2 regions of the Ensifer sp. ENS06 genome follow, and region 1 is predicted to be linked to the other one. Evidence: predicted binding sites of a transcription regulator. Region 1 holds the regulator's gene; the other holds the start of a gene.
The links. Region 1 encodes LexA, which represses DNA repair genes until DNA is damaged. Its sites were predicted from a motif close to TGTTCNNNNTGTGTTCNG; they were not measured.
Positions count from the first base shown of each region.

Region 1 (4,917 bases):
CTTCCACTTGATGATTTCGGACTCCTCAGCCGCGGCCGATCCCGCGGCGATCAGACAGCTTACCAATCCGACCAGCAATCTACGCATGCAAAACCCCCGTTTGCCCGCATTTTGATAGGTCCCCGCATCGCTGTCGAGGGTGCCTAGCCGATACCAGGCAATATTTTAGGAATATTCACCTCTCCGCGGCAAGCGGACTGCCCATCACATGGCGAAAGGATCTTTCGATGACTTGGTCTGGCCGCCGCCGGCAAAGGGATCGTTGTTCGGCGCATTGCCGCCGGCGCCCGCAAAGGGATCGTTCGCCGCTCCCTGACCGCCATTCGGGATCAAGGCGCTCACCGCCTCCTGGCACTTGAACATCTCGCTTACCGCCTTCATCGAATCACGCAGGCTGAGGCTCGCGACGACGCGCCCCTCGAAGGCCAGCGCCAAGGTGTTCTTGCGAACGAATTCGGTAAAGAAGTCGGTGTTGGAAAAGTTGACGACAAGGGCCTTGGCGCCGGTCAGATCAACACCGAACGCAACGGCCGGCCACTGACGACCACGGTCGAGCTGCAAGGCAACATCGTATTCCCGCTGCGGCTCGATGGATTTCCATTCGGCATTGCCGATCGAAAGAAACGCCAGGTTCGTCGATCCCCGCGGATAAAAGCCGATACGAAGGATAGCGCCGGCGTCATAGCTCGTCGCCGCGTAACACGAGCCTCCCAGGGAAGGATCGGATCCCACCGTCCAGGCGTTGATCCGTTTCCAGATATTCGAACGCCCTTCTTCGGCAGACGCCGCTCCAGCCGTGAGCAACAGGCCGAGCACCACCAACGACAATCTATGCATGCAACCACCCCACTTTCCACGCAAAGTTATCTTTTTTTAGAGGCCTGTCGAGACGGTGAAGGCCCTTCCCCGCAGGGATTTTTGCGCGCCCCAGGCCCGATGCGAAAGCTGGCAGCTCCGATGCATTCTCCGCGCCGGTCCATGAAGAACGGCCGAGACGAGGTTGAGATGGAGCGGCTGGCGCAAATCAGCCACAGCCTGCGGGCAAAGAGCTGTTGAACATGGCAGAGTGATCGCCATGCTTGCTGGACTTCGGAACGAAAGCGCGGTTCACATCGTTTACCAACCCGTAGTCCCACCCCTTCATCAAGTGGACGATCACCGTGCTTGCCGCCCTGCTTCTCGCTTCGATAGTCGCATCGCCCAATATGCCTGACGTCAAGCTCAGTGCCGCGACGGTGGATGAACTCCAGACCGATTTCGAACGGGCCGTGCCGTGCCATCAGATCGATGGACGCAATGTTTGGAAGGGCGCGCTCGCGTTCTACATCCAGTCCTTCGTTTATGACGGCGATACGCCCGTTGCGACCGATGCGGCCGACGCAGTGCTTCCGGAAGACAACAGCGCCGAGACGGTGAAGGAGTTCGAAGACGCCTGCTCGGCCTCGCAAGCGACTTAAGTCTCTCCGCGAAGAGAGCCGCGATTCGTTCGAATCACGCGCGCGACCGGCCTGCCCGGCGCTGTTTTGGGACGCAACCGTCGCCGAAAACCGCCCCGCTCCCGCAAAAGTGACCAATCGACCCCCACAGAAGCAGCCAGTTGCCTGAATTCACGGAATTTTAGGCACTTGCGGAACACATATGGAACAGATAGTGTCTGTTCTTGATTTGTTTCACGCCTCTGGAGCGACGTGCCATGCTGACCCGCAAGCAACAGGAATTGCTTCTGTTCATCCACGAACGCATGAAGGAGTCGGGCGTACCGCCGTCTTTCGATGAAATGAAGGATGCGCTCGACCTGGCGTCGAAGTCCGGCATTCACCGTTTGATCACGGCGCTCGAAGAACGCGGGTTCATTCGCCGGTTGCCGAACCGGGCGCGCGCGCTCGAAGTCATCAAGCTTCCGGAAGCCTACGCCGCCGGCCAGCAACAGCCGCGCAGAGGCTTCTCGCCGAGCGTGATCGAGGGCAGCCTCGGAAAGCCGCCGGCCGCCGCTCCTGCCACGCCGAAGCCGGCGCCGGTCGCCGAAAGCACGTCTGTTTCCGTCCCGGTGATGGGGCGCATCGCTGCCGGCGTGCCGATCTCGGCGATCCAGAACAACACCCATGACATTACCGTTCCGCTCGACATGATCGGCAGCGGCGAGCATTACGCCCTCGAAGTAAAGGGCGATTCGATGATCGAGGCCGGCATCTTCGATGGCGACACGGTGATCATCCGCAACGGCAACTCGGCCAATCCCGGCGACATCATCGTGGCGCTCGTGGACGACGAGGAAGCGACGCTGAAGCGCTTCCGTCGCAAGGGCGCGTCGATTGCGCTCGAAGCGGCCAACCCCGCCTACGAGACGCGCATTTTCGGACCAGATCGCGTGAAGATCCAGGGCAAGCTCGTCGGGCTGATCCGCCGCTACCATTGAATTCCAGGCAGAACGCCGAATCAAAAGAGCCTCGCCACTGAAAGTGGCGAGGCTCTTTCCATTTAAGGCGACCTGAAATCCAGATCGCTTATTCGTGGATCGTGTATTCGCCGAGTTCGCAGAGATCCTGCGTGTCCTCGGTCGTATCGAGGGCCGAGCCTTCCTCGAATTCGAATCGCATGTCGTATTTGCAGACGTCCCGCCCGTCGGCAATCGTGATCTCCATGCTCTCGCCGGGGTTCAGGACCTGCCGACCGAAAACATCGTCTTCCCATTCATTGACGCCGACCGGCGACGTATAGAAATTCGTCAGTACCGCGCCGGTGTTGTTCTTCAGCTGGAAAACCAGGTCGTCCGCGCGCGCCTCAATAGCGGTCGCAGCAAAACACGCCAACGCCGTCAGGATCAGTCTCTTTTTCATTGATGCCATTGCCTCCGTTCTTAATGTTGACGGACGCTACCGATGCGGTTGATCTCAGCGGAGTCATCGTTCCCCCTCTACCGAATTCACCGAAGCGATAAGATCCGACGGAGGCATAGGAGACGTGGCTTGCGCGGACGTGGGGTCGCGAATATTACCGCGCTGCCCTAAGGCAGAACGTCAAACCAAACTTCACGAGGTGAGATTTTTGGAGGCCTCGCCCGGAATTGAACCGGGGTACAAGGATTTGCAGTCCTCTGCGTCACCACTCCGCCACGAGGCCTCACAGCTCGGATAACCAAGCGTTGGCGCGGATTTAGAATGATTGCAGAAAAACCGCAAGAGGCATTTTCTGAAAAACGCGCCGTCGAATTGCAGGACGGATACTTTCCACAGAACGATCGACGATGTCCGCCGATCGTCTCCCAGGTGATCTCAGCACCAGGGCGTCGGGCGCCCTTCCCACGGCCGCACGAGCCCCTCGGAAACGAGTACACGTCCAAGAGATTGGTCACCGCGTGTGACCAGGCGCAGTTTCTCGCCGGCCTTGGCATCTGATCGCCCTCCCGCCGAGATCAGCCTGAAGTCGCCTGCATTCAGCAATTCGCGCAGGCGCTGCTTGGCGTAGAAGCCGCGCGAACGCTCCTTGTCGCAGCTTGCCTGGCGGATTCGCGGTGCATCGACATCGGCGACGCGGATCGTCTCGCCATGGAAGACGAAGGTCGCGCCATCGATCACGCAGTTGTCGTTGCGAATGCCGCAAAAATAGAACTGATCGGTACGGATGGATGCCGTCTTCACCTCTTCATTCGGCCGCACGAGAGGGGTTGGCGGCGTGACGCCGACATTCACCGACGGCACCGGGGCGGCCAGGACAACCTTCGTCGCTGGGTTGGGCTTCGGATTTGGTTTGTGCCTATCCGCCAGCTGCGCAACGCGCTCCTGCGCTTCAGGAACCGCGCGCTGAGGCTTCGGCTTCGTTTCCGATCGCGATGCAAAGGCCATGACATCCGAAACCACCGGCCAGTCCCGCAACTCGGCGCGATGGTCGTAGGCCATGACGCCGCCAAGGGTGAGCGCTGCGGCCAGATACCACGGCGCCATGCCGCCCTGTTTGCTGGTGCTTCGGCCCGAACTGCGGCGTCGACGTTTCGTAGTGGCTTTGGCCATCGGTCCCCATCCTGATTCGAGACCGCATTATGCGTTTGATGGGTTGCCGAAAAGTTTTCGAAAGCACCCCAACAGAGGGGAAGACCGCGAGGAACCGGTCATTCGCCTGCGCGGCCACGGCCCTTGTTGAGAGATTCGGAATTGGTACGTGACGGCCGCGAGGAACCGAAAACTGCCGACCGCCCTGCCTCGACAACAAGATCGTTAAATCGGCGTCCGGCTCAGGAGCCGTTCGAGGAGTTGGCCTTCCCGCGCCAGCGCGCCCACCAAACGGCCAGACGACGACGGCGGCGGCGAACCGAGGGAATGTCGTGGGAAAGCACGATCAGGCCCAACGGTATCATCCAGAAGCCCAGCACGGGCAGGAAACCGAGAAAACCGCAGAACACCAGCAGCGAACCCAGCAGGATGCGCAGCAGCGGAGAGTCGGGCAGCGCGATACGCCATTTGCCCAGCACGATCTGTCGTGTTTGCGGATCAATGCCAAAATGCGTCTGCTTCCTGTTTTTATTCATCATTCCCTATCCGGCGTGTTTTCCCACAATTGGGGACTTCTCCACAGCCTCGCAACGGAACTTGTCATTTTTTTTTAAAAAAGCGCTTGGCAAATCAGAAAAGCATGCGTATTAGCAGCCTCACTTCTGAAGCGCACAGCACAACAGCGGCGCGGATGATCCCTGGTAGCTCAGCGGTAGAGCATTCGACTGTTAATCGACAGGTCGCCGGTTCGAATCCGGCCCGGGGAGCCACTTTCTAAAAGAGCCATTTGCAGCGATGCGAATGGCTCTTTTTCATTTTGCACCTATGTTCTCCAGGTGATCAATCCCCAACCTCCCGATGGTTCTTCATGACAAAGGCCGCGGCGCCGCCCATCATCGTCTGGTTCCGCAAGGATCTCCGCCTGGCCGAC
Region 1 covers NZ_JACVBC010000001.1:1,782,137-1,787,053, reverse strand. Annotated here, with positions in the region: gene IB279_RS08880 (hypothetical protein) at 1-87, opposite strand, end outside; gene IB279_RS08875 (hypothetical protein) at 205-837, opposite strand; gene IB279_RS08870 (hypothetical protein) at 1,161-1,457, shown strand; gene lexA (transcriptional repressor LexA) at 1,694-2,416, shown strand; gene IB279_RS08860 (hypothetical protein) at 2,505-2,846, opposite strand; tRNA gene IB279_RS08855 (tRNA-Cys) at 3,047-3,120, opposite strand; gene IB279_RS08850 (thermonuclease family protein) at 3,273-4,007, opposite strand; gene IB279_RS08845 (hypothetical protein) at 4,229-4,522, opposite strand; tRNA gene IB279_RS08840 (tRNA-Asn) at 4,682-4,756, shown strand; gene IB279_RS08835 (deoxyribodipyrimidine photo-lyase) at 4,855-4,917, shown strand, end outside.

Region 2 (4,917 bases), on a different contig from region 1:
ACCATCCGACGAAAGCGCCAGGTCGTTGTTGCCGGAAGCATGCAGCCGCGCGGCGCGTGCCTCAAACTCGAGCGCCAGCGCCTTCTGGGCAGCACCCTGCACAGCCTTGGCATCCGGGCCATCGCCGCCGGTCGCCAGCGTAAACCGGAAACCGGTTAGTTGTCCTACGTGATGACCTTCAACGAAGACATCACCATTCACACTGATTTCAGCTTCCAGCATAGCATTCTCTCTCAGGCGCTTCATGAGCACAGATGTCCTGCGATCAACAAAGCGTTTCGTCAACCGTTCATGTAGTGCGTCGGATAATCGATCTTCAATTTCCCGCGTCTTTTCTTGCCAGTGTGTCGGATCGGCCAGCCATCCCGGCCGGTTCGACACATAAGTCCATGTCCTGATCTGCGCGATTCGCGCCGAAAGTGTGTCGATCTCACCGTCCGTATGATCGGCCCGCCTGACCTGCTCGGCCATGAAATCTTCGTTTACGGTACCGCGGCGGACAAGATCCGCGTAGATCGTCGAGATCAAGTCGGCATGTTGAGCCGGTGTAATGCGCCGATAGTCCGGCAGCGCGCAGGCTTCCCACAGTTTTTCCACCCGCTCGGCATTGGTCGTGATGTCGACGACCTCAGGGTAGCGGGCCAAATGCTCGAACGCCTGCTGGTCTACTGCAGGTAGCGCCCGGGCAAGGCCGGGAACCGTCGGCGCGGCCTCAAGACTCTTCTTCAGAGCGGCAATCGAAGCGTAGTCGAACGCCTTCGAGCGCCACTGTAGCACCTTCACCGGATCGAACTCATGCGCCTCGATACGGTGGACCAGCTCGTTGTCGAAGGGATCGACGCGGCCGGTCACACCGAACGTACCGTCACGCAAGTGCCGGCCGGCGCGGCCGGCGATCTGCGCGAGTTCGGCCGGGTTGAGATTGCGGAACTGATAGCCGTCGAACTTGCGGTCCTGCGCGAAGGCGACATGGTCGACGTCGAGATTGAGGCCCATGCCGATCGCGTCGGTCGCGACCAGGTATTCGACGTCACCTTCCTGGTAGAGCGCCACCTGCGCATTGCGCGTGCGCGGCGACAGCGCGCCGAGCACGACGGCGGCACCGCCACGCTGGCGGCGGATCAGCTCGGCGATCGCATAGACCTCGTCGGCAGAGAAGGCGACGATCGCCGTGCGGTGCGGCAGACGGGTTATCTTCTTCGAACCGGCATAGAGCAGTTGCGACATGCGCGGTCGCTCGACGACGGTGATGCCGGGCAGCAACTGCTCGAGGATCGGCCGCATCGTTCCGGCACCAAGCAGCAGCGTCTCGCCGCGACCGCGCAGGTGCAGGATCCGGTCCGTGAAGATATGGCCGCGCTCGAGATCTCCGGCAAGCTGCACTTCATCGATCGCGACGAAGGACGCCGTCGTCTCGCGCGGCATGGCCTCGACGGTGCAGACCGAATAGCGCGCGCGATGCGGGGTGATCTTTTCCTCGCCGGTGATCAGCGCGACATTGTGGTGGCCGACCCTTTCGACCAGGCGCGTATAGACCTCGCGCGCGAGAAGCCGCAGCGGCAGGCCGATGACGCCGCTGTCGTGCGCAATCATGCGCTCGATCGCGTAGTGCGTCTTGCCGGTATTGGTAGGCCCGAGCACCGCGGTGACACCGCGGCCGCTCAGGATCATGGGGTGAACGGACACGTCATCGATCCCGGGCATTCAGAAATTACGGCAGCGTCTTTTCACGCTGGCGGCAAACACATGCCCACGCACCGAGCCAAACGCAAGGGGCGCCGACAACTAAAACCATCGCTTGGCATCTCTTAGCCCATTGCACCACCTGTTGTGGTCGGCGCAATCGACAATTGGAACAGCCGTGGAACGAATCGGCGACGAATCGACGACTCATTGTTATTCACTGTATGTTCACGACTACATATAGATTTCAACGCCGAACGTTGCACCACATGCTGAATCTGGAGCTGATTCCGCGCATCAGGCCCTTTGGCGCGCAACAATCCCGGCTCTGCCATTGCCTGACAGGTCCAAGGATTCCGAATCCAAGACTCTGGAAAGCCTGGAAAATTTTTCACGAAATTCGTCAGGGATTCACCCAAGGGAGAGAATGAGAATCGCAGTTTAGAGTCGCGACCAGTGCGGGAACATTCGGCAGCGACTCGCAGACCGCGCGTCATTCCACCTTTGTTCTCCACAAGATATAGTGTCTACGCCCCACTCCGGCAACGGAACTGCCAGCGCAACTTCAGGATTTCGAGCGGGATTCTCAGCGCTGCCGCCGCATGGAAACGGCGCCTCGAAAGGCGCCGTGCGGTAATGTTCGGCTTGTCTGATGCTCAGACGAAAAACTGTCCGCCGTTCGCCGAAATCGTCGAGCCGGTGATGAAGCCGGCATCGTCGGAGGCGAGGAACACCACGCAGCGGGCGATTTCTTCCGGTTCGCCGAGGCGGCCGACCGGGATCTGCGGGATGATGCGCTCGTTGAGCACCTTCTCCGGCACCGCCCGCACCATCTCCGTGCCGATATAGCCGGGGCAGATCGCGTTCACGGTAATGCCCTTGGCAGCCCCTTCCTGGGCGAGCGCCTTGGTGAAGCCGAGATCGCCGGCCTTGGCCGCCGAATAGTTGGCCTGCCCCATCTGGCCCTTCTGGCCGTTGATCGACGAGATGTTGATGACGCGACCGAAGCCACGGTCACGCATGGCCGACCAGAGCGGATGCGTCATGTTGAAGAGACCGGTGAGGTTGGTGCCGATCACCTCACCCCATTGCTCCGGCGTCATCTTGTGAAACATGGCATCGCGGGTGATGCCGGCATTGTTGACGAGCACATCGACCGGACCGAGATCGGCCTCGACCTTGGCGATGCCCTCGGCACAGGCCTGATAGTTGGAAACGTCCCATTTGTAGACCGGGATGCCGGTTTCCTGCTTGAAGGCCTGAGCCTTCTCGTCATTGCCGGCATAGTTGGCAGCCACCTTGTAGCCGGCATTCTTGAGTGCGATGGAAATTGCCGCACCAATGCCGCGCGACCCACCCGTGACCAATGCTACCCTGCTCATATGCGCCTCCCACTTGATCAGTTCAGTTTTTCGAATGCCTTCTGCATCAGCTTTTCGCCGACCTTTTGCCCGTAGAGCCCGGCGGCCGCTTGAAACTGCGGCGTAGCCAGCGCGGACAGAGCCACCTCGCACTTCTCCAGCGCGAGGCCCATCATCACCGCGGAGAGCTGCTCCAGCGACACCTTCAATGCGCCGCCGTCATCTCTCAAGGCCGCGACCATCACGTCCTTGAAAACGCTCTCCTCGTCGGAAGTCGTATGTTCCAGCATGCACTCTACCAGCCGCGCCTCGTTAAGAGGCGCGGGATTGGCATGTGCAGAAACGATCGGCGAACCGGCCAGAAGCAGGGAAAATGGAACCCACCTGGCGCTGTTCATGCCGCCAGACCGATCAGAGCCGCTCGACGCACATGGCGACGCCCATGCCGCCGCCGATGCAGAGGGTTGCAAGCCCCTTGGAAACGCCGCGGCGCTTCATTTCGAACAGCAGCGTGTTGAGCACGCGGGCGCCGGAAGCGCCGATCGGGTGACCGATGGCGATCGCGCCGCCATTGACGTTGACGATCGACGGATCCCAGCCGAGGTCTTTATTGACCGCGCAGGCCTGGGCAGCGAAGGCTTCGTTGGCTTCCACCAGTTCGACATCGCCGATCGCCCAGCCGGCCCTTGCCAACGCCTTGCGCGACGCCGGGATCGGGCCGGTGCCCATGACCTGCGGATCGACGCCGGCGGTTGCCCAGGAAACGATACGGGCGAGCGGCTGGATGCCGCGCTTGGAGGCCTGCGCCTCGGTCATCAGCAGGGTGGCTGCGGCGCCGTCATTGAGGCCGGAAGCGTTGCCGGCGGTGACCGTGCCTTCCTTGTCGAAGGCGGGGCGCAGCTTCGTCATCTGATCGAGCGTTGCGCCATGGCGGATATATTCGTCCTGGTCGACGGTGACGTCGCCCTTGCGACCCTTGACGATGAAGGGAATGATCTCGTCGGCAAAGCGCCCGGCCTTCTGGGCGGCTTCGGCCTTGTTCTGCGAGGCGAGCGCGAACGCATCCTGCTCCTCGCGGCTGAGCTGCCACTGGCGAGCGACGTTCTCGGCGGTGATGCCCATGTGATAACCGTAGAAGGCGTCGGTCAGGCCGTCCTTGATCATCGTGTCGATCATCTTGAAGTCGCCCATCTTCACGCCGCCGCGAAGATGCGAGCAATGCGGCGCCATCGACATGGACTCCATGCCGCCGGCGACGATGATCTCAGCATCACCGGTTGCAATCTGCTGCATGCCGAGCGCGACGGCGCGCAGGCCCGAGCCGCAGAGCTGGTTCATGCCCCAGGCGGTCTTTTCCTGAGGAACGCCCGCCTTCATCGCCGCCTGGCGCGCCGGGTTCTGGCCTTCGCCTGCCTGCAGCACCTGGCCGAGGATCACCTCGTCGACCTCGGCAGCCTCGACGCCTGCGCGCTCGAGCACGCCCTTGATGACGGCAGCGCCAAGTTCGTGCGCCGGCGTATTGCCAAAGGCACCGTTGAAGGAACCGACCGCGGTGCGGCCGGCGCTGGCGATCACGATGGAGGGATTGCTCATGGGACGTTTCCTCAGATCTTCTTGCCTAATGCAGGCAGACTGGCAAAGCGCGCGACGCAAGTCAAACGCCTTGATGCAGTGCCACAAAAGCGTCACCTAAAACGCAACCGCAAGATTTTGCACTTGCGTCGCCGCAACGCACAAAGACATTGTCAGCGGCGCGCTTTTGCGGATACTCTGAAAAACGCAATAAAGACGGGATGATGGGGGAGAGGAGACCCTGATGGCGAAGCACGAAGGCCAGATCGTTATCAAAAAATATGCGAACCGGCGGCTCTAC
Region 2 covers NZ_JACVBC010000008.1:186,236-191,152, reverse strand. Annotated here, with positions in the region: gene IB279_RS24970 (helicase-related protein) at 1-1,686, opposite strand, end outside; gene IB279_RS24965 (beta-ketoacyl-ACP reductase) at 2,340-3,065, opposite strand; gene IB279_RS24960 (hypothetical protein) at 3,083-3,442, opposite strand; gene IB279_RS24955 (acetyl-CoA C-acetyltransferase) at 3,456-4,637, opposite strand; gene phaR (polyhydroxyalkanoate synthesis repressor PhaR) at 4,861-4,917, shown strand, end outside.
Region 2: IB279_RS24970 (helicase-related protein) is a predicted target of LexA. The motif match lies at 1,898-1,915, and genes of this name have one in related genera.